Regions from separate parts of the Variovorax sp. 22077 genome, predicted to be linked through region 2. Evidence: riboswitches for the same ligand, from Rfam matches in the RefSeq annotation. Region 2 holds a riboswitch; the other holds the start of a gene.
What was found. A riboswitch is a leader RNA that binds a small molecule or an ion and turns the genes downstream of it on or off. The one in region 2 is predicted to bind glycine.
Positions count from the first base shown of each region.

Region 1: another riboswitch for glycine. It lies ahead of ACTJLF_RS26545 (D-amino acid dehydrogenase); the one in region 2 lies ahead of gcvT (glycine cleavage system aminomethyltransferase GcvT).

Region 1 covers NZ_JBQEQC010000022.1:72,563-81,651, forward strand. Annotated here, with positions in the region: gene rfbA (glucose-1-phosphate thymidylyltransferase RfbA) at 1-498, opposite strand, end outside; gene rfbD (dTDP-4-dehydrorhamnose reductase) at 524-1,414, opposite strand; gene rfbB (dTDP-glucose 4,6-dehydratase) at 1,411-2,481, opposite strand; glycine riboswitch at 2,608-2,711, shown strand; glycine riboswitch at 2,729-2,836, shown strand; gene ACTJLF_RS26545 (D-amino acid dehydrogenase) at 2,929-4,236, shown strand; gene ACTJLF_RS26550 (RtcB family protein) at 4,256-5,662, opposite strand; gene ACTJLF_RS26555 (FIST signal transduction protein) at 5,872-7,152, opposite strand; gene ACTJLF_RS26560 (PhaM family polyhydroxyalkanoate granule multifunctional regulatory protein) at 7,197-7,979, opposite strand; gene ACTJLF_RS26565 (aminotransferase-like domain-containing protein) at 8,206-9,089, opposite strand, start outside.
Region 2 covers NZ_JBQEQC010000024.1:53,833-62,921, reverse strand. Annotated here, with positions in the region: gene ACTJLF_RS27835 (TRAP transporter large permease) at 1-893, shown strand, start outside; gene ACTJLF_RS27830 (AraC family transcriptional regulator) at 918-1,700, opposite strand; gene ACTJLF_RS27825 (MFS transporter) at 1,798-2,988, shown strand; gene ACTJLF_RS27820 (L,D-transpeptidase Cds6 family protein) at 3,070-3,564, shown strand; gene ACTJLF_RS27815 (hypothetical protein) at 3,667-4,215, shown strand; gene ACTJLF_RS27810 (YkvA family protein) at 4,249-4,659, shown strand; glycine riboswitch at 4,713-4,793, shown strand; glycine riboswitch at 4,814-4,923, shown strand; gene gcvT (glycine cleavage system aminomethyltransferase GcvT) at 4,969-6,141, shown strand; gene gcvH (glycine cleavage system protein GcvH) at 6,194-6,565, shown strand; gene gcvP (aminomethyl-transferring glycine dehydrogenase) at 6,734-9,089, shown strand, end outside.

The DNA of each region.
Region 1 (9,089 bases), on a different contig from region 2:
CTTTTCCTCGATGCTGCTGGCCTTGCCCTTCGCGTCGAACGCGACCACGCCATAGCGCTCCGGGTCCTGCACGTGATACGCGAACACGGTGGCTCCCGACGGCTTCTTGTCGGCATCCGCCAGCAGGTTCACGAAATCGTGGCCATAGAAGATGTTGTCGCCCAACACGAGCGCGCTGGGCGAGTTGCCAACGAACTTGTCGCCGATGATGAAAGCCTGCGCAAGCCCGTCCGGGCTGGGCTGCACCTCATACTGCAGATTGATGCCCCACTGGCTGCCATCGCCCAGCAGTTGCTGGAACCGCGGCGTGTCTTGCGGGGTGCTGATGATCAGGATGTCGCGCATGCCACCCAGCATCAGCGTGCTCAGCGGGTAGTAGATCATCGGCTTGTCGTACACCGGCAGCAGTTGCTTGCTGAGCGCCAGGGTTGCGGGGTGCAGGCGAGTGCCCGAGCCACCGGCCAGGATGATGCCTTTGCGTTGCGTCGTCTTGGTCATGCTTCTGTTTTTTCGTGGGTGTTCTTCAAAGCGTCTCGCGCAGCATGCGCGCAACGCCTTCCTGCCAAGGCGGCAGGCGCAGGCCAAAAGTGGTCTGCAGCTTGGTGGTATCGAGACGCGAGTTGTGCGGGCGCTTCGCCGGGGTCGGGAAGGCGCTGGTCGGCACGGCCTCGACAGCCTGCGGGCCGGCCTTGAGTTCGACGCCGGCCTGCTGCGCCATTTCGAGCACGAAGCGCGCATAGCCGTGCCATGTCGTTTCACCGCCCGCAATCGCGTGATAGAGCCCAGCCTTGGCCGGATCCTGCAGCGTGGCGCGGATGGCATGGGCCGTCACGTCGGCCAGCAACTCGGCACCTGTGGGCGCACCGAACTGGTCGTCGATGACGGTCAGCTTGTCACGCTCCTTGGCCAGGCGCAGCATGGTCTTGGCGAAGTTGCCGCCACGCGCCGCGTACACCCAGCTTGTGCGGAAGATCAGGTGGCGCGGGCAGTGCTGCGCCACCAGTTGCTCGCCTTCGAGCTTGGTCTGCCCGTACACGCTGAGCGGGCCGGTCGCGTCGTCTTCCTTCCAGGGTTTGCTGCCGCTGCCGTCGAAGACGTAGTCGGTCGAGTAGTGCACCATCAGCGCGCCGATCTGCTGGGCGGCTTCGGCCACCACGCCGGGCGACGTGGCGTTGAGCTTGCGCGCGAATTCGGGTTCGCTCTCGGCCTTGTCGACGGCCGTGTGTGCTGCAGCATTCACGATCACGTCGGGGCGGACCTTCAGCACCGTCTCGGCCAATTGCTCCGGCCTGCTGAAGTCGGCGTGGAAATCGGTGCTGTCGAAGTCGAGCGCCACCAGTTCGCCCAGCGGCGCAAGGCTGCGTTGCAGTTCCCAGCCGACCTGTCCGCCCTTGCCCAGCAGCAGCAGCTTCATGCCGCGGCCTTTGCGTCGTATTGCTTCTCGACCCACTCGCGGTAGGCGCCGCTTTGCACGTTGCGCACCCACTCGGTGTTCGCGAGGTACCACTCGACGGTCTTGCGGATGCCGGTGTCGAAGGTCTCGGCGGGCTTCCAGCCGAGTTCGGCTTCGAGCTTGCGTGCATCGATGGCGTAGCGGCGGTCATGGCCGGGGCGGTCGGTGACGTAGGTGATCTGTTCCTTGTAGGGCTTGCCGTCGGCCTTGGGGCGCAGCTCGTCCAGCAGCGCGCACACGGTATTGACGATCTCGATGTTCGGCTTCTCGTTCCAGCCGCCCACGTTGTAGGTCTCGCCCAGTTTGCCGGCCTCGAGCACGCGGCGGATGGCGCTGCAGTGGTCCTTCACGTACAGCCAGTCGCGCACCTGCATGCCGTCGCCGTACACGGGCAGCGGCTTGCCGGCCAGCGCGTTGACGATCATCAGCGGGATGAGCTTCTCGGGGAAGTGGAACGGGCCGTAGTTGTTGGAGCAGTTGGTGGTGAGCACCGGCAGGCCGTAGGTGTGGTGCCAGGCGCGCACGAGGTGGTCGCTGGCGGCCTTGCTGGCCGAATACGGGCTGTTGGGCTCGTACTTGTTCTCTTCGGTGAAGGCCGGGTCGGTCTTCGAAAGCGAGCCGTAGACCTCGTCTGTCGACACATGCAGGAAGCGGAAAGCAGCCTTTTGGTCGGCCGGCAGCGCGCTCCAGTGGCCGCGCACCGATTCGAGCAGGCGGAAGGTCCCGAGCACGTTGGTCTGCACGAAGTCTTCGGGGCCGTGGATCGACCGGTCGACATGCGACTCGGCGGCAAAGTTGACCACGGCGCGCGGCTTGTGCTCGGCCAGCAGGCGGTCGACCAGAGCGCTGTCGCCGATGTCGCCCTGCACGAAGATGTGGTGCGGGTTGTTCTTGAGCGATGCGAGCGTCTCGAGGTTGCCGGCGTAGGTCAGCTTGTCGAGGTTCACGACAGGCTCGTCGCTGGTCGCGATCCAGTCGAGTACGAAATTGGCGCCAATGAAGCCAGCGCCGCCGGTAACCAAGATCATGGGGTCCCCTGAATGTTGAAGGTCATCGCCGTGTCGCAATGAACCTTAACGTTCGATTATCCCATTGGGCCAATTGGCGGAAACACAAGACGTTACCATTCTGTCCTCGGCGTGTTTACAATCGTTCGCGATACCGCAGGAGAGCGGGCCACCCCGGTGGCCCTACCGAAGGCGCAAACTCCCATAAACGCTCAGGTCGGCCCGACGAAGTCTTGGATTTCGGCAAGGGGTCAGTACTGCATCAACTGAAACGCCGTCTGGAGAGACGCCACTTCACGTGGCGCACCGAAGGAGCAAATTCGTTGCAATGGCGCAACGAATGAATCTCTCAGGTACCGAGGACAGGGGGAGCGGCAACTTGGACAGCGGTCGTCCAGTTGCTTACTATTAAACAAATAGTACTCACCCGATCGCCGTTCAAGCGCTGCAACCTCAAAGGTATTTGAAATGCGCGTGATCGTCCTCGGCGCCGGCCTGCTCGGCGTGACTTCGGCTTACTACCTCCAGCAACTCGGCCACGAAGTGACCGTGATTGATCGGCAGGCCACACCGGCCGCCGAAACCAGCTTCGCCAACGGCGGGCAGATATCCGTCAGCCACGCCGAACCCTGGGCCAACCCCAGCGCGCCGCTGAAGGTGCTGCAGTGGCTGGGCAAGGAAGACGCCCCGCTGCTCTTCCGCATGCGTGCCGACATGCGCCAGTGGCTCTGGGGCCTGCAGTTCCTGCGCGAATGCACGCCGGCGCGCACCCGCCACAACATCGAGCAGATCGTTCGTCTCGGCACATACAGCCGCTCGATGTTGCAACAGTTGCGCCGCGACACCGGCCTCAGCTACGACCAGCGCACCCAAGGCATCCTCCACTTCTACACGACGCAGAAGGAGTTCGACGGCGCCCTCGAGCCCGCCGAGCAGATGCGTGCCCTGGGCTGCGAGCGCCGGGTCATCTCGGCCGACGAGGCCGTGAAGATCGAGCCCGCCCTCGCCCACATCCGCCCCAAGCTGGCCGGCGCTACCTATACGGCCGAGGACGAGTCCGGCGACGCCAACCGCTTCGCGCGCGAACTCGTCGCGCTGGCCGCCGCCGCGGGCGTGAGGTTCCTGATGAGCCACACCGTGACCGCGTTGCGCGAGGCCGGCGGCAGCATCGACCACGTCGAGGCCACCGACAGCGAAGGCCGTTTCCAGCGAATCCGTGGCGACGCCTTCGTCCTGGCGATGGGCTCGCTGAGCCCGCTGTACGCAGCGCCGCTGGGCATCCGGCTGCCGATCTACCCGGCCAAGGGCTATTCGGTGACCCTGCCCGTCAAGGACGCCTCCAAGGCCCACCAGGTCTCGCTGACCGATGACGAATTCAAGCTCGTGTTCTCGCGCTACACCTCCGCATCGGGCGACCGCCTGCGCATCGCAGGCACGGCCGAGCTCAACGGCTACGACCGCGACCTGAACCGCGTGCGCTGCGAAGCCATCGTGCGCCGCGTCGAGGAGCTCTTCCCCGGCGCCGGCGACACCACCCAGGCCCAGTTCTGGACCGGCCTGCGCCCGGCCACGCCGAGCAACGTCCCGCTGATCGGCAAGACGAAGCTGCCGAACCTGTTCCTCAATACCGGCCACGGCACCCTGGGGTGGACGCACGCTTGCGGCTCGGGCAAGTCGATCGCGCGGATCGTGAGCGGGCTGGCGCCGGAGGTGGATTTCGCGTTCACGGGGATGCCGGCGCCCAGTCCCCGCGTTCCTCAGCCCGCTCTGGGCTGACGAGCCGGCAGGCCATGGATCACGCCTTGAAGGTGATCCAGGGCCTGAGCCGCACCGCGCAGCGGATCAGCCCGGCGCGTTCCTGCGCGTCGATCACCTCGCCGATAGGCTTGTAGGCCTGCGGCGCCTCTTCGATCCGGCGCTCCTCGCGCAAGGTCACGCATTGCCAGCTGGCCTGTTGGTCGGCAGTCGCGGGCCGCATCGCGCGCACCTGCTGCCGACGCATCCGCCGGCCGGCGCCATGGCTGCACGACCAGAGCCAGTCCTCATGCCCGAGCCCGGAAGCCAGATACGAGTAGTCGCCCATCGAGCCCGGAATAAGCGCCAGGTCGCCTGCATTCGCCGGCGTCGCTCCCTTGCGGTGGATGTTCATGCCGCGTTCCCGCAGCACGACGTTGTGCGGCACGTCCACCACCAGCTTCGACGACGAGGCACCGAGCAGTTCAGCGAAATCCTTCCGCACCAGTTCGGCCAACACGACACGGTTGGCCCATGCATAGCGTGCCGCCACGCCCATGGCCTCCAGGTATTCGTCGGCCAGCGGCCCCGCCAGACCGTAGAGACCGCTCTTCGGATGGCGCAGGCCGCCAGGCCACTCGGCGCGGGCGCGATCCATCCATCGCCCTCCCACGTGAAATCCGATGTCGCGCGAGCCGCTGTGGATCATCACGACCACATCTCCCGTCTTCAGGCCCGCACGGTAGGCCTCATGGCGGTCCAGGACATGGTCGACCACCTGCAGCTCCACGAAATGGTTGCCGCTTCCCGGTGTGCCGAGGCAGGGGTCACGGAACACCTCGTGGCGGCCGCCGATGTAGGCCTCGGGTGCATGCCGGGCACTGCCGCCGAAGCTCGCGAGGCCGATGCAGACATCGAGCTCGGCCTGCATCCGGTCGCGGTCGCACGACGACCACAGCCCGCCGCTGCGCACCGCCTCCAGGAAAGCCGAGGGGCCCACGTCGAACAGCGCCCTGAACGCCGTCGTATGCACCGGCACGTCGCGGCCGTTGTCGAGCAGGCTGCGCGTGAGCCTCTCGACCAGCCGCGTCCTGTGCGGAGCCACCTGGTCGAGCGTGAGCCCGGTGGTCAGCAGGCGCATGCCGCAGTTGATGTCGGTCCCCACTGCCGCGGGAATGACGAAGTCGGGGTCGGTCGCGACGACGCTGCCGACGGGCGCGACGGAGCCCGGGTGGAAATCGGGCGTCGCGCAGGCCTTGCACACGCCCTTCTCGCCGTCGGGCGAGCGCACGCTGGCGAATGCCAGCAACTGGTTCACCGCCTTTTCTTCCAGTGGAAGACTGGGCGGCAGGAGCACCGTGGCCTGCGAGGCCTCATGGTGCAGGTGATACACGCCATCACGGTAGTCGATGGCGATGCCGGCGCGCGAGAAGGCACGCTGGAGTCTGGAGAAGCGAGGATCGCTCATGGCTGCTGTTCCATTCGGGAAACCATGTCGGTTTCCTGCCTCGTCGCACTTTGCGTGGAGAGGCGAAAAAGATCGGCCGCGCTCGCGAGGGAGGCGATGCGCGGCTGGCTCTTTCTTGCAGCAGCAGAGATTCAAGAAAGCGGGCGGATTCTAGCGATGGTTCCTCCCGCCGAAAACTCGCCCGTCGCTTTTTCGCGTCGGGCGCCAGGTCAGTCGGGCGCGGTGAACACCGTCAACACCCCGGTATACCCATACAGATGGTGCCGCGCGATCTCCCCTGCGGCGAAGAAGCCCACCAGCGGCACGTCGCCCAGCGCGTGCCGCACGATCTGCAGCTCCGCCCCCGGCGCGCCGAAGTGCGGGCCGCCGCGGCCGGAGCAGCTCACGTACACGGCTCCGGCGATGCGCCGCGCGGGATGCGGCGCGGCTTCGGCCTCGCCAGCCGCCACGGCGCGTGCGGTGGCCAGCGTCTGTTCCTCGGGCTCCAGTTCCTCGCGGATTTCCGCGCAGATTCGCATCAGGTCGGCGCGCGCGGCCTGGGCGTTGCGGCGGCAGAAGGTCAGGCGCATGCCGGCTTCCGCGGTATCGGCGATGGCGATGCCGCGCCGCGTGGGGTCGAGTCCGATGATGTGGCGCACGAGCACGTCGGCGCCCAGGTCGCCGGTGCGGCGGATGCCGTCGCTGCCGGCGTCGGCCAGGCCGACCAGGGTGTTGCGCACCGCTTCGATGGCCTCCTGCGGGCGTTCCAGCGACACCTGCAGGTCGGCCAGCAGCACGTCGAGCGCAGGCTCGCCGTCGAGCTTGAGCAGCAGGTTGCCGTCGGCCTCGGTGATCTCGCGTTCGCGCACCGCGCCCGAGCGCAGCGGCTGGCAGCCCTGGGTGACGCGCGACACCAGCCGCACGCCTTCGCCGAAGACCACGCCCGAGAGCCCGCCCGAGAACACGCCGCCCGCGGCGCCATGGCCACGGATGTTGCCGTTGCCGCCGACGGCGAACTGCAGCGCGCCGCCGCGTCCCGACGAAAGTCCGCCGAACAGGTAGCCGGTGTCGGTGCGCCCGGCCATCTCGCCGATCAGTTCGGCGAGGTCGGGCGTGGCGGGGTCGGCGTGCACCAGCGCCGTGTGCGCCTCGAAACCGCTCATTTCCGAATTGCCCAGGGGCGCGACGCCGGAGAACACGCGGTACTGGTCGCTCGGCAGCGCGCACAGCATCAGGGTCATGCCGGGTTCGTCGAAGTACTCGGCGTTGTTGGCCGACACGCCGAGGCCGACGGTGCCCGACCAGTCGGTCACCTCGGGCAGCTCGGCGCTCAGGTGGTCGAGGATGTCCTGCGCGTCGCCGGCGTAGTGGTCGGTGATGTAGAGCAGCCCCAGCGTGGGCGCGGAGGCGTAGTCGGGCAGCGCCATCTGCGCCCGCAGCTGCGCGAGCACGAGGCCCGCGGCCATTCGCCATTGCGGATGGGTGGCATGACCGGAGGGAAAAAGCTTCATGATGCGTGCCAACCCGTTCTTGAAAAATGGATGTGTGTATGACGTCAGCGTCGCGCGGAGGTTCGCTTGCGCGCGGCGGCGGACGTCTTCTTCTTGGCGGCCGGAGCCGTCGTCTTCGCAGACTTCTTCGCGGCGGCCGGCTTGCGGGCCGCCGCCGGCTTGCCCATGACCGAGCCGACCGCATCGGCCAGCGGTTGCGCCATGGACGGCATCTTCAACTGGGCCGCGTCCTGCAGCGCCGTGCTGGCGATCTGCTGGAACTGCTCGGTGAGCGAGCCCCACCACTGCATCGGGTCGACCACGCCTGCACTCTCGCCCGCCGTGGCTTTGGCCTTGGAGGCGGCGGGCTTGCGGGTGGGCTTGCTGGGCGGGGGAGCGGCTTCTTGAGCCTCCTCCTCGGGCGCCTCTTCGTTCTCGACTTCCTCGGGCTCCCGGGGTTCGGGCTCCGGCGCAGCCCTGGAGGCCGCGGCCGCGGGCGCCACGGCTGCTGCGGCGGCGGTCGCCTGCCTGGTGAACGCGCTGGCGATGTCCTCCATGCGCACGTTCATGCCGCGCAGCGTCGAAAGCGTCATCTTCTGCACTTCGAGCGCCTGGATGGTGGCCTTCAGCGCATGGCCGTTCTGCTCGAGCCAGTACTGCACCGTCTTGAGTTCCTGGATGCGCTTGTCGACCTCCTCCACGCTCAGCGTGGGCGCGACCCAGCTCGCGAGGCTCGGGATGCCCGGCACCGAACCGTTGCCCGAGGCAGCGCCGCCGGCGAGGTTCTTCAGGAAGTCGAATCCGGGAACGAACTGGCTGAAGTCGAAGGGCTTGCTGGCGTTGCTCATGCGAGGAGGTCTCCTGGGGTGCTGGGTATGGGTTTTCTTGTGCTGCCAGCTTACTCCAAGCCTCCGGCGTTTGACCTTTCCGTGCCGCCTTTTCCCAACGTGCCGTCCAACTCGAAAGCCCCTCCGCGGGACACCACGAAACCGGCTTTGCCGGGCCGTCGGAATGGCCCCCGGCAAGGCAAGGCGCGCGCGGCGCGAAGTGGGCGACGCCTGGTGGCGAGCCAGATCAGACTTCGCTTCGGACCTTGCTGAAGACCTTCCAGAAGGCCGCGTCCTGCGAGGTGGCGAAGTTGATCCGCATCATGGTGCTCGGCGGCCGGCGCGCATGGAAGAGCGACCCGGGCGCCAGCAGGTAGCCCTGGTCGAGCATGCGCTGCGTGAGCGCGTCGGTGTCCACGCCGGTGTCGACCCAGCCGAAGAGCCCCGCCGGCTCCGAGGCGAAGGTGCAGCCGTGCGCCATCGCCAGCTTCACCGCCCGCCCCCGCGCACCGTCGAGCCGGATGCGTACGCGCTCGGAGTGCCGGCGCAGCTGCCCCTGGTCGATGCACCACGACAAGGCCCGCTCGAACAGCGTGGGCGAGGTCAGCGTGGCCAGCAGCTTGGTCTCGAGCAGCTGCTCCTTCAGGTCGGGCGGCGCGGCCAGGAAGCCGATGCGCCAGTTGGGCGCGAGGATCTTCGCGAAGCCGCTGACGTAGATGGTGCGCTGCAGCCCGTCGAGCGCGCTCAGCCGCGTGGCGTGCTCGGGTGCGAGGTGGCTGTAGGTGTCGTCCTCGACGATGTGGAAGCCGTGCTCGTTGGCCAGCTTGAGCACCCGGTGCGCGCTGCCCGGCGTGAGGCTGTAGCCGGTGGGGTTGTGCAGCACGCTCACGCTGACGAAGAGCTTGGGGCTGTGCAGCTTGCAGTACTGCGCCATCACTTCCAGGTCGGGCCCGTCGGCGCGGCGCGGCACCGGCAGGATGCGCATGCCCAGCGCCTCCAGCCGCGCGAACTCCAGCGCCCAGCCGGGCTCCTCGACCATCACCGGATCGCCCGGGCGCAGCAGCGTGCGGCTCACGATGTCCAGCGCGTGGGTGGCGCCCACGGTGGTCACGATCTGGTCGGGCGAGGCCG
Region 2 (9,089 bases):
GCTCCTACGCGGCGGCGCTCACCGCCTCGACCGCGATCGTGGGGCCGATCATCCCGCCCTCGATCATCATGATCATCTACGCGCTGCAGGACGAGACGGTCTCGGTCGGCACGCTGTTCGCGGCGGGCATCCTGCCGGGCATCCTGATCGCGGTGGCGATGTGCCTGGTGAACTACCACGTCTCGAAGAAGCGCAACTACAAGGGCGACGGGCAGACGCCGCCGCTGCGCGAGATCCTCGTCACGACGTGGAAGGCGATTCCCGCGATCCTGTTGCCGGTGGTCATCCTGGGCGGCATGCGCGCGGGCTGGTTCACGCCCACCGAGGCCTCGGTGGTGGCGGTGTTCTATGCGCTGGTGTGCGGCAAGTTCGTCTACCGCACGCTCGAATGGAAGGCGCTGCCGGACATCCTCTCGCGCTCGGCCCTGCTTTCGGCCTCGGTGCTGATCATCATCGGGCTGTCGGCGTCGTTCGCGTGGGTCCTGACGATCGAGGGCATCCCGCAGCAGATGGCCGAGTGGCTGATCGGCATGAACCTCTCGCCGTGGATGTTCCTGATCATCGTCAACATCTTCCTGCTGCTCTTCGGCATCTTCATCGAGCCTCTGCCGGGCGTGATGGTGCTGGCGCCGATCCTCGCGCCGGTGGCGGTGAAGCTGGGCGTGGACCCGGTGCACTTCGCGATGATCGTGATCTTCAACCTCACGCTCGGCATGATCACGCCGCCGGTGGGCGGCCTGCTGTTCGTGACCTGCAACGTATCGAAGGTGCCGATGACGGCGCTGGTGAAGGAGCTTGTGCCGTTCCTGTGGGCGCACGGCGCGGTGCTGCTGATCCTGACCTTCGTGCCGGCGCTGAGCACCTGGCTGCCGCACACGCTCGGGTTCAAGTAGCGCCGCGACCTCGACCGCCGGCGCTCAGCCGGGCCGGTGCAGGTACTGGCTCGGCGGCACGCCCAGCGTGCGCCGGAACATGGCGGTGAAGGCGCTCGGGCTCTCGTAGCCGTGGGCCAGCGCCACCTCCAGGATCGACGCGCCCGCTGCCAGCCGGGGCAGGCTCAGCAGCAGCCTCGCCTGCCGGCACCACGCACCGAAGTTCATTCCCGTCTCGCGCTGGAACAGGCGAGCGAGCGTGCGGGTGTTCATGTGCAGGCGCAAGGCCCACTCTTCCAGCGTCGCGGGCAGCGAAGGATCGCGCACCAGTTCCTCGCACAACGCGGCCAGCCGGGCATGGCGCGGCATCGGCACATGCAGCGAGAGCGCCGGCGCGGCCTCGATCTCGTCGAGGATCAGCTCCATCACGCGCTCGTCGCGGCTGCCCGGCGCGTAGTCCAGCGGCAGCGACACGGCCGTGACGATCAGCTCCCGCAGCAGCGCGCCGACGTGGATCACGCGGCATTCGCTGCCCAGGTCGGCACGCGTGCCCGGCTCGACGAACACCGTGCGCATGCGAACCTCGCCGGCCATGCGGATGCGGTGCTCCATGCCGCCGGGCACCCACACGCCGCGGCCGGTCGGCACCACCCAGCTGCCGGCGGCGGCGCTCACCAGCATCACGCCCGAGATCGCGTGGATGAGCTGGCCGCGCCGGTGCGTGTGCGGCGGAATGAAGGCGTTGCCGGCAGGGTCGGTCGCCAGCACCGCGACCGCGCGCGGGGTGGATTCGCCTTGCTCGGGGCGGAGGTCGATCGCTTTGTCCATTTCTCGACGATGCTTGCCAATTCGTAGCAGGAACATCTTCTCACGGCTTCCTACGATGCTTTTTTCACTCCTACCGCAAACGAAAGAAGCATCCGTCATGAACAAGCGCCGACTCGGGCTGCTCACCGGCACCCATGCCGTCAACGACCTCTACCAGGGCCTCGTGCCCGCCCTGCTGCCGTTCATGGTGCTGGAGCGCGGCTACAGCTACACCGCCGTCAGCGGGCTGATGCTGGCGGCCACCGGCCTGTCGAGCGTGGTGCAGCCGCTGTTCGGCCTGTACGCCGACCGCCACCCGCGCAGCTGGCTGGTGCCCACGGGCTTTCTGGTGGCAGCGCTGGGCGTGGTGCTGGCGGGGCTGAGCCAGAGCTACCTGCTGACCTGGATCGCGATGGCGCTGTGCGGCCTGGGCATCGCGGCCTACCACCCGCCGGCCACGGTGGCTGCACGCGCGGCCGGCGGCGGCTCGCAGAAGGCGATGAGCGTGTTCTCCGTGGGCGGCACCATCGGCGCCTCGTTCGCGCCGGTGCTGGCGGCCACGGCCGTGGGCGGCGGCAGCCTGTCGCGCAGCTACCTGCTGGGCGTGCCCGCGCTGGCGATGGGCCTGGTGTGGTTCGTCGTGAACACCCGGCGCGGAGCGGCCTCGGGCAGTGCCGCCGCGGGGGCGCGAAAGGCCGGCGACCATCTGATGAAGCCGCACAACGACTGGCGCGCCTTCGGGCTGCTGGTGGCGACCATCGTGGGCTGGTCGATCCCATACGTCACGGTGATGTCGATGCTGTCGCTGCGCATCACGCGCGACCTGCACGGCTCGGCCTTCCAGGGCGCGGCGGCGCTCACCGCGTTCACTGCGGCGGGCGCGGTCGGCACGCTGCTCGGTGGGTGGCTGGGCGACCGCATCGGGCGCATGGGCACGATCCGCGCGGGCTACCTCTTCGCGCTGCCCTCGCTCGCGGGCATCGTGCTCGCACCGAGCGCCGGCTGGGCGCTGGCCTGCACCGGACTCTTCGGCCTGTGCATGTTCCTGCCCTTCGCGGCGCAGGTGACGCTCGCGCAGGACTACCTTCCGCGCAACCCGGCCACCGCCAGCGGCATCGCGCTGGGGCTGGCGCTGTCGGTGGGCGGGCTGGTCTCGCCGCTCTTCGGCATGCTGTCGGACGCGCGCGGCCTCGGCGTGACGCTGACCGCCGTGCTCTGCCTGCTGTGCGTGGCGGCGGTGCTCGCGCTGCAGCTGCGCAATCGCACCATGCAGACGATGCCTGTCGACGCCGAGGGAGCCGCCGCCTGAAAGCGGCCCGGCGCATGTTCGCTGCCAGAATCGGGCGCAGGGCCGAAGGGCCGGCGAAACGACAAGGAGGGACACTGCGCCATGAATCGATTCCTGAGCTGCGTATTGGGGAGCACGCTGCTGGCTCCGGCTGCCTTCGGCGCCGGGCCGACGACGGCGGTAGCGCCAGGAGCGCCGGTAGCGCCAATAGCGCCGACGACGCCGGCAGCCGCCGCCGCGCCGGCCGATCCCGCAGCAGGCATCCGTGAAGTCGAGTCTGCAGTGCGCGCCTGGGCCGCGGCATGGTCCGCACGCGACGTGACTCGCTACCTCGCCGCCTACGCGCCCGACTTCACCCCGCCGCGCGGCCAGGACCGCAAGGCATGGGAGGCCGACCGCCGCGCCCGCATCGAGGAGAAGGCCGCCATCAGCGTGGAGATCGACAGCCTCGTCATCAGCCTCAAGGGACAGGCGGCCACCGCCAGCTTCCAGCAGACCTACAGCGCCGACAAGCTGCGCGAGAAGAGCCGCAAGACGCTGGAGCTTCAGCGCGTCGGGGGCCGCTGGCTCATCCGCAAGGAGGGCGCGGGCGGATGATGCAGGCGCCCGGACCAATGGCCCTGTAAGCCAAACGGTTCACGAAGGTGTCACCGCTTGCAACCATGCTGCAGCCTTCGTTTCCCCAAGGCTGTGGCTGCCATGTTTCCCACCAAGACCGACAAGGCGCGCAACGAACTCCAGGGCGGACAGCGCACGCTCACCCAGCGCGAACGCGCCCTGCTGCTGATGGCCGACGGCCGGCGCTCCCTGACCGACTTCAGTCCCCTCTTCCCCAACCGCGATGAAGCCGAGCGGACGATCCAGGCGCTGATCGACAAGGGCTACCTGCAGGGCCCCAAGGCTGCAGCCGCACCGGCCGAGCCTCCCGCACAGCCCGCGCCCTCGCCCATCCCGGCCGTCGAGCCGATCCAGGTCGCCACCGCCGCCGACACCTTCGACGGCAAGCGCTCGCTGGCGACCACACGCATGTTCCTGTTCGACATCTGCGAGCGCATGTTCGTGCGCCGCGACCCGAAGTTCGCACTGCAGATGCGCGACGCCCTGCGCGAGGCGCGCGACCGCGAGGCGATGCTGACCATCGCCGCGCTGATGCTCACCGAGATCGAGAAGACCGCCGGCGTGGAGCGCGCCGAATCGCTGCGCGAGCGCATCGACCGGCTGCTGCCGCCGGCCGAAGTGATTCACTGAAGACCCCGGCCGGGGCTGTGACACCATCGCCGGGTGAATCTTTCCTCGCGTCCCCCACCCGCGCTGTCCGAGCGGCTTCGCAACTGGGCCAGGCGCCTCAAGCGCGACGGCGTCACGCTCTGGTTCGCCTGCCGGCACGCCGCCACGCCCTGGTATGCCAAGGCGCTGGGCGTGTTCGTGGTGGCCTATGCCCTGAGCCCGATCGACCTGATCCCCGACTTCGTGCCGGTGCTGGGCTACGTCGACGACGTGCTGCTGCTGCCGGGGCTGATCTGGCTCACGATCAGGCTGATTCCGGCATCCGTCCTCGCCGAATGCCGTTTGCAGGCCGATGCCTGGATCCAGCGTGCCGGCTCCAGGCCGACCAGCCGCTGGGGCGCCGCGCTGGCCGTGGCGGTGTGGATTGCGGTCGCCGCCGGGGGCTGGTACCTGTGGGCGCGCTGATCGCAAAAGCCCGAATCGCCGGCCATGCCGCGCGATCCACTACACTCCCCGGGGTCAGGAGAGAGCCCCGCATGCCGGGGCCGCCGAAGGCGCAGGGGGAAGTTTCCCCCGAACGCTCAGGCAAAAGGACTGACGAGGCGCCGGTGAAAACCGGCGTTTCCTTGCTGGAGAGAGGCCGCCGCCAAACACAGGCAGCGGCCCACCGAAGGAGCAAACCCCGATCGTGGGGCGAATCTCTCAGGTAAAGCGGACAGCAGGGGTGGCCCATGGCTTGCGTCATGGATTTCGACTGCCCCTTTGGAGTGCCCCGTGGCCGCTTCCTCCGCATCCGCTACCGAACTTCTCAAGACGCCGCTGTACGACCTCCACCTGGAGCTGGGCGCACGCATGGTGCCCTTCGCCGGCTATTCGATGCCGGTCCAGTACCCCGCCGGCCTGATGGCCGAGCACAAGCACACGCGCGACGCGGCCGGTCTGTTCGACATCTCACACATGGGCCAGCTGCGCCTGGTCGGCCCCGACGCCGCGGCCGCGTTCGAGACCCTGATGCCCGTCGACGTGATCGACCTGCCCGCCGGCAAGCAGCGCTACGGCCTGCTGCTGAACGACGAGGGCGGCATCCTCGACGACCTGATGTTCTTCAACGAGGGCAACGGCTCGATCTTCGTGATCGTCAACGGCGCCTGCAAGGCGGCCGACATCGCCCACATCCAGCAGAAGATCGGCTCGCGCTGCGAGGTGCGCCCCCTGCCCGACCATGCCCTGCTCGCGCTGCAGGGCCCACAGGCCGCGGCCACGCTGGCGCGGTTGTCGCCCGGCGTCGAGCGCTTCGTGTTCATGACTGGCGGCGCTGTGCAGATCGGCGGCATTGCGGCCTTCGTCACCCGCAGCGGCTACACCGGCGAAGACGGCTTCGAGATCTCGGTGGCCGCATCCGACGCCGAACGCCTCGCCCGCCTGCTGCTGGCCCAGCCCGAGGTCAAGCCCATCGGCCTGGGCGCGCGCAATTCGCTGCGGCTCGAAGCGGGCCTGTGCCTCTACGGCAACGACATCGACACCACCACCACGCCCGTCGAGGCCTCGCTCAACTGGGCGATGCAGAAGGTGCGCCGCGCGGGCGGTGCGCGCGAAGGCGGTTTTCCGGGCGCGGCCAGGGTGCTTGCGCAGCTCGCCACGGCCACTGCCGGCGCGGCCGGCCGCACCGACCACGACACGCTGAAGCGCAAGCGCGTGGGCCTCGTGGCGCTGGAGCGCATTCCGGTGCGCGACGACACGGTGCTGCAGTCTTTCGAAGGCCAGGACATCGGCCTCGTCACCAGCGGCCTGCTCGGCCCCACGGCCGACCGCTGCATCGCCATGGGCTACGTGGCCACCGCGTTCGCCGAACCCGGCACGCGCGTGCAGGCCATCGTGCGAGGCAAGCCGGTGCCGATGGAGGTGTCGACCATGCCCTTCGTGCCCACCCGCTACTACCGCGGCTGAACGGCTAGGCTCTGTACCCCGAAACATTTTTTCCACGAGGAGTTTTTCCACCATGAGCATCAAGTACACCAAGGACCACGAATGGGTGTCGGCCGAAGGCGACGCGGCCACCGTCGGCATCACCGTGCATGCGCAGGACGCGCTGGGCGACGTGGTGTTCGTCGACCTGCCCGAGATCGGCAAGACCTTCGCCCAGGGCGAAGTCGCCGGTGTCGTCGAATCGGTGAAGGCCGCCGCCGACGTGTTCATGCCCGTCTCGGGCGAGATCACCGAAGTGAACGAAGCGCTGCGCGCCGACCCCTCTCTCGCCAACAGCGACCCGCTGGCCGCCGGCTGGTTCTTCAAGGTCAAGCTGAGCGACCCCTCGCAGCTCGACGCGCTGCTGGACGCGGCCTCGTACGACAAGTTCGCTGCCGAGTCCTGATCCCAGAAATCGGACAGCCGAACGCAGAAGGAATACAAGAACCAGGCAGAAGTCGCAGAAGAAACCGAATCAACTCCTGGTTCTCCTTCCGCGACCTCTGCAAAACCTTCGCGACTTCCGCGTTCTGACCCCGCTCCCCCGCCCCAAGCTCTTATCACCAGCCCTGCCATGTCGAAGCCCGCTGCCCTCCCCACCCTGCAAGAACTCGAGAACGCCGAAGAATTCATTGCCCGCCACATCGGCATCGATGCGGCGGACGAGGCGCGCATGCTGCCGGCGATCGGGTCGGAAACGCGCGCGGAGCTGATCGACGGCATCGTGCCCGCCGCCATCCGCCGTGCCAGGCCGATGCGCCTGCCCGCGCCGGTGACCGAAGCCGACGCGCTGGCCGAGCTGAAGGCGATGGCGTCGAAGAACAAGGTGCTGCGCAACTTCATCGGCCAGGGCTACTACGGCAACCACACGCCGGGCGTGATCCTGCGCAACATCCTCGAGAACCCCGCCTGGTACACCGCCTACACGCCCTACCAGGCCGAGATCTCGCAGGGCCGCATGGAAGCCCTGCTCAACTTCCAGACGATGGTGTGCGACCTCACGGGCATGGCCATCGCCAACGCCTCGATGCTCGACGAGGCCACCGCCGCCGCCGAGGCCATGACGCTCGCCAAGCGCAGCGTGAAAAGCAAGAGCAACGTGTTCCTCGTCTCGGGCGACTGCCATCCGCAGACCATCGAGGTCATCAAGACCCGTGCCGCGCCGCTGGGCATCGAGGTCAAGGTGAGCACCGTGTCGGAAACGCTGCCGCACCTGATGGTGAGCGGCGCCTTCTTCGGCGTGCTCGCGCAGTACCCTGCCACCACCGGCCACGTGCACGACCTGCGTCCGCTCGCGGGCCACGCGCACCAGTGCGACGCGGCCTTCATCGTCGCGGCCGACCTGCTGGCGCTGACGCTGCTCGCGCCTCCGGGCGAATGGGGTGCCGACATCGTCTGCGGCACCACGCAACGCTTCGGCATGCCGCTGTGCAACGGCGGCCCGCACGCCGCCTACCTGGCCTGCCGCGACGAGTTCAAGCGCTCGCTGCCGGGCCGCCTGGTGGGCGTGAGCGTCGACACGCACGGCCAGCCGGCCTACCGCCTCGCGCTGCAGACGCGCGAGCAGCACATCCGCCGCGAGAAGGCCACCTCCAACATCTGTACCGCGCAGGTGCTGCCGGCCGTGGTGGCCAGCATGTACGCCGTGTACCACGGGCCCGACGGCCTCACACGCATCGCGCAGCGCGTGGCTGCCCTCACCGCCGTGCTGGCCAAGGGCCTCGCGCAGATGGGCCGCGAGCCGGTGAATGCCACCGCGTTCGACTCGCTGACCATCCGCACCGGCGAAGACACGCAGGCGATCATCGAGCGCGCGCAGGCAGCAGGCGTCAACCTGCGCCAACGCCTGCAGCAGCACCTGGGCATCTCGCTGGACGAGACCAGCACGCGCGCCGACGTCGAAATGCTGTGGGCCCTGTTCGCGCCCGCCGGCACGCAGGCGCCGCGCTTCGACGAGCTCGCCGGCAACACCACGCCGCTGATCCCCGAAGACCTGCGCCGCACCAGCGCATTCCTCACGCACCCGGTGTTCAACACCCACAAGAGCGAGACGGCGATGCTGCGCTACATCCGCAGCCTGTCGGACAAGGACCTCGCGCTCGACCGCAGCATGATCCCGCTGGGCAGCTGCACCATGAAGCTCAACGCGACCAGCGAGATGATCCCCATCACCTGGCCCGAGTTCGCCAACATCCACCCCTTCGCGCCGGCCGACCAGCTGCAGGGCTATGCCCAGCTCGACGCCCAGCTGCGCGCCTGGCTGTGCGAGGCCACGGGCTACGCGGGCATCAGCCTGCAGCCCAACGCGGGTTCGCAGGGCGAGTACGCGGGCCTGCTGGCCATCAAGTCCTTCCACGAGGCCAAGGGCCAGGGCCACCGCAACATCTGCCTGATTCCGTCTTCCGCGCACGGCACCAACCCGGCCAGCGCACAGATGGTCGGCCTGCAGGTGGTGGTGACGGCCTGCGACGCGCAGGGCAACGTCGACATCGACGACCTCAAGCGCGCCTGCGAGAAGCACAGCGCCAACCTGGCCGCGGTGATGATCACCTACCCCAGCACCCACGGCGTGTTCGAGACCCGCGTGAAGGAGCTGTGCGAGCTGGTGCATGCGCACGGCGGCCGCGTGTACGTGGACGGCGCCAACATGAACGCGCTGGTCGGCGTGGCCGCGCCGGGCGAGTTCGGCGGCGACGTGAGCCACCTGAACCTGCACAAGACCTTCTGCATCCCGCACGGCGGCGGCGGCCCCGGCGTCGGCCCCGTCTGCGTGGTCGAAGACCTCGTTCCCTACCTGCCGGGCCACGCAACGGCTGGCGTGCCTTCCAACGGCGTGGGCGCGGTGTCGGCCGCGCCGCTGGGCAACGCGGCGGTGCTGCCGATCAGCTGGATGTACTGCCGCATGATGGGCGCCAAGGGCCTGCAGGCCG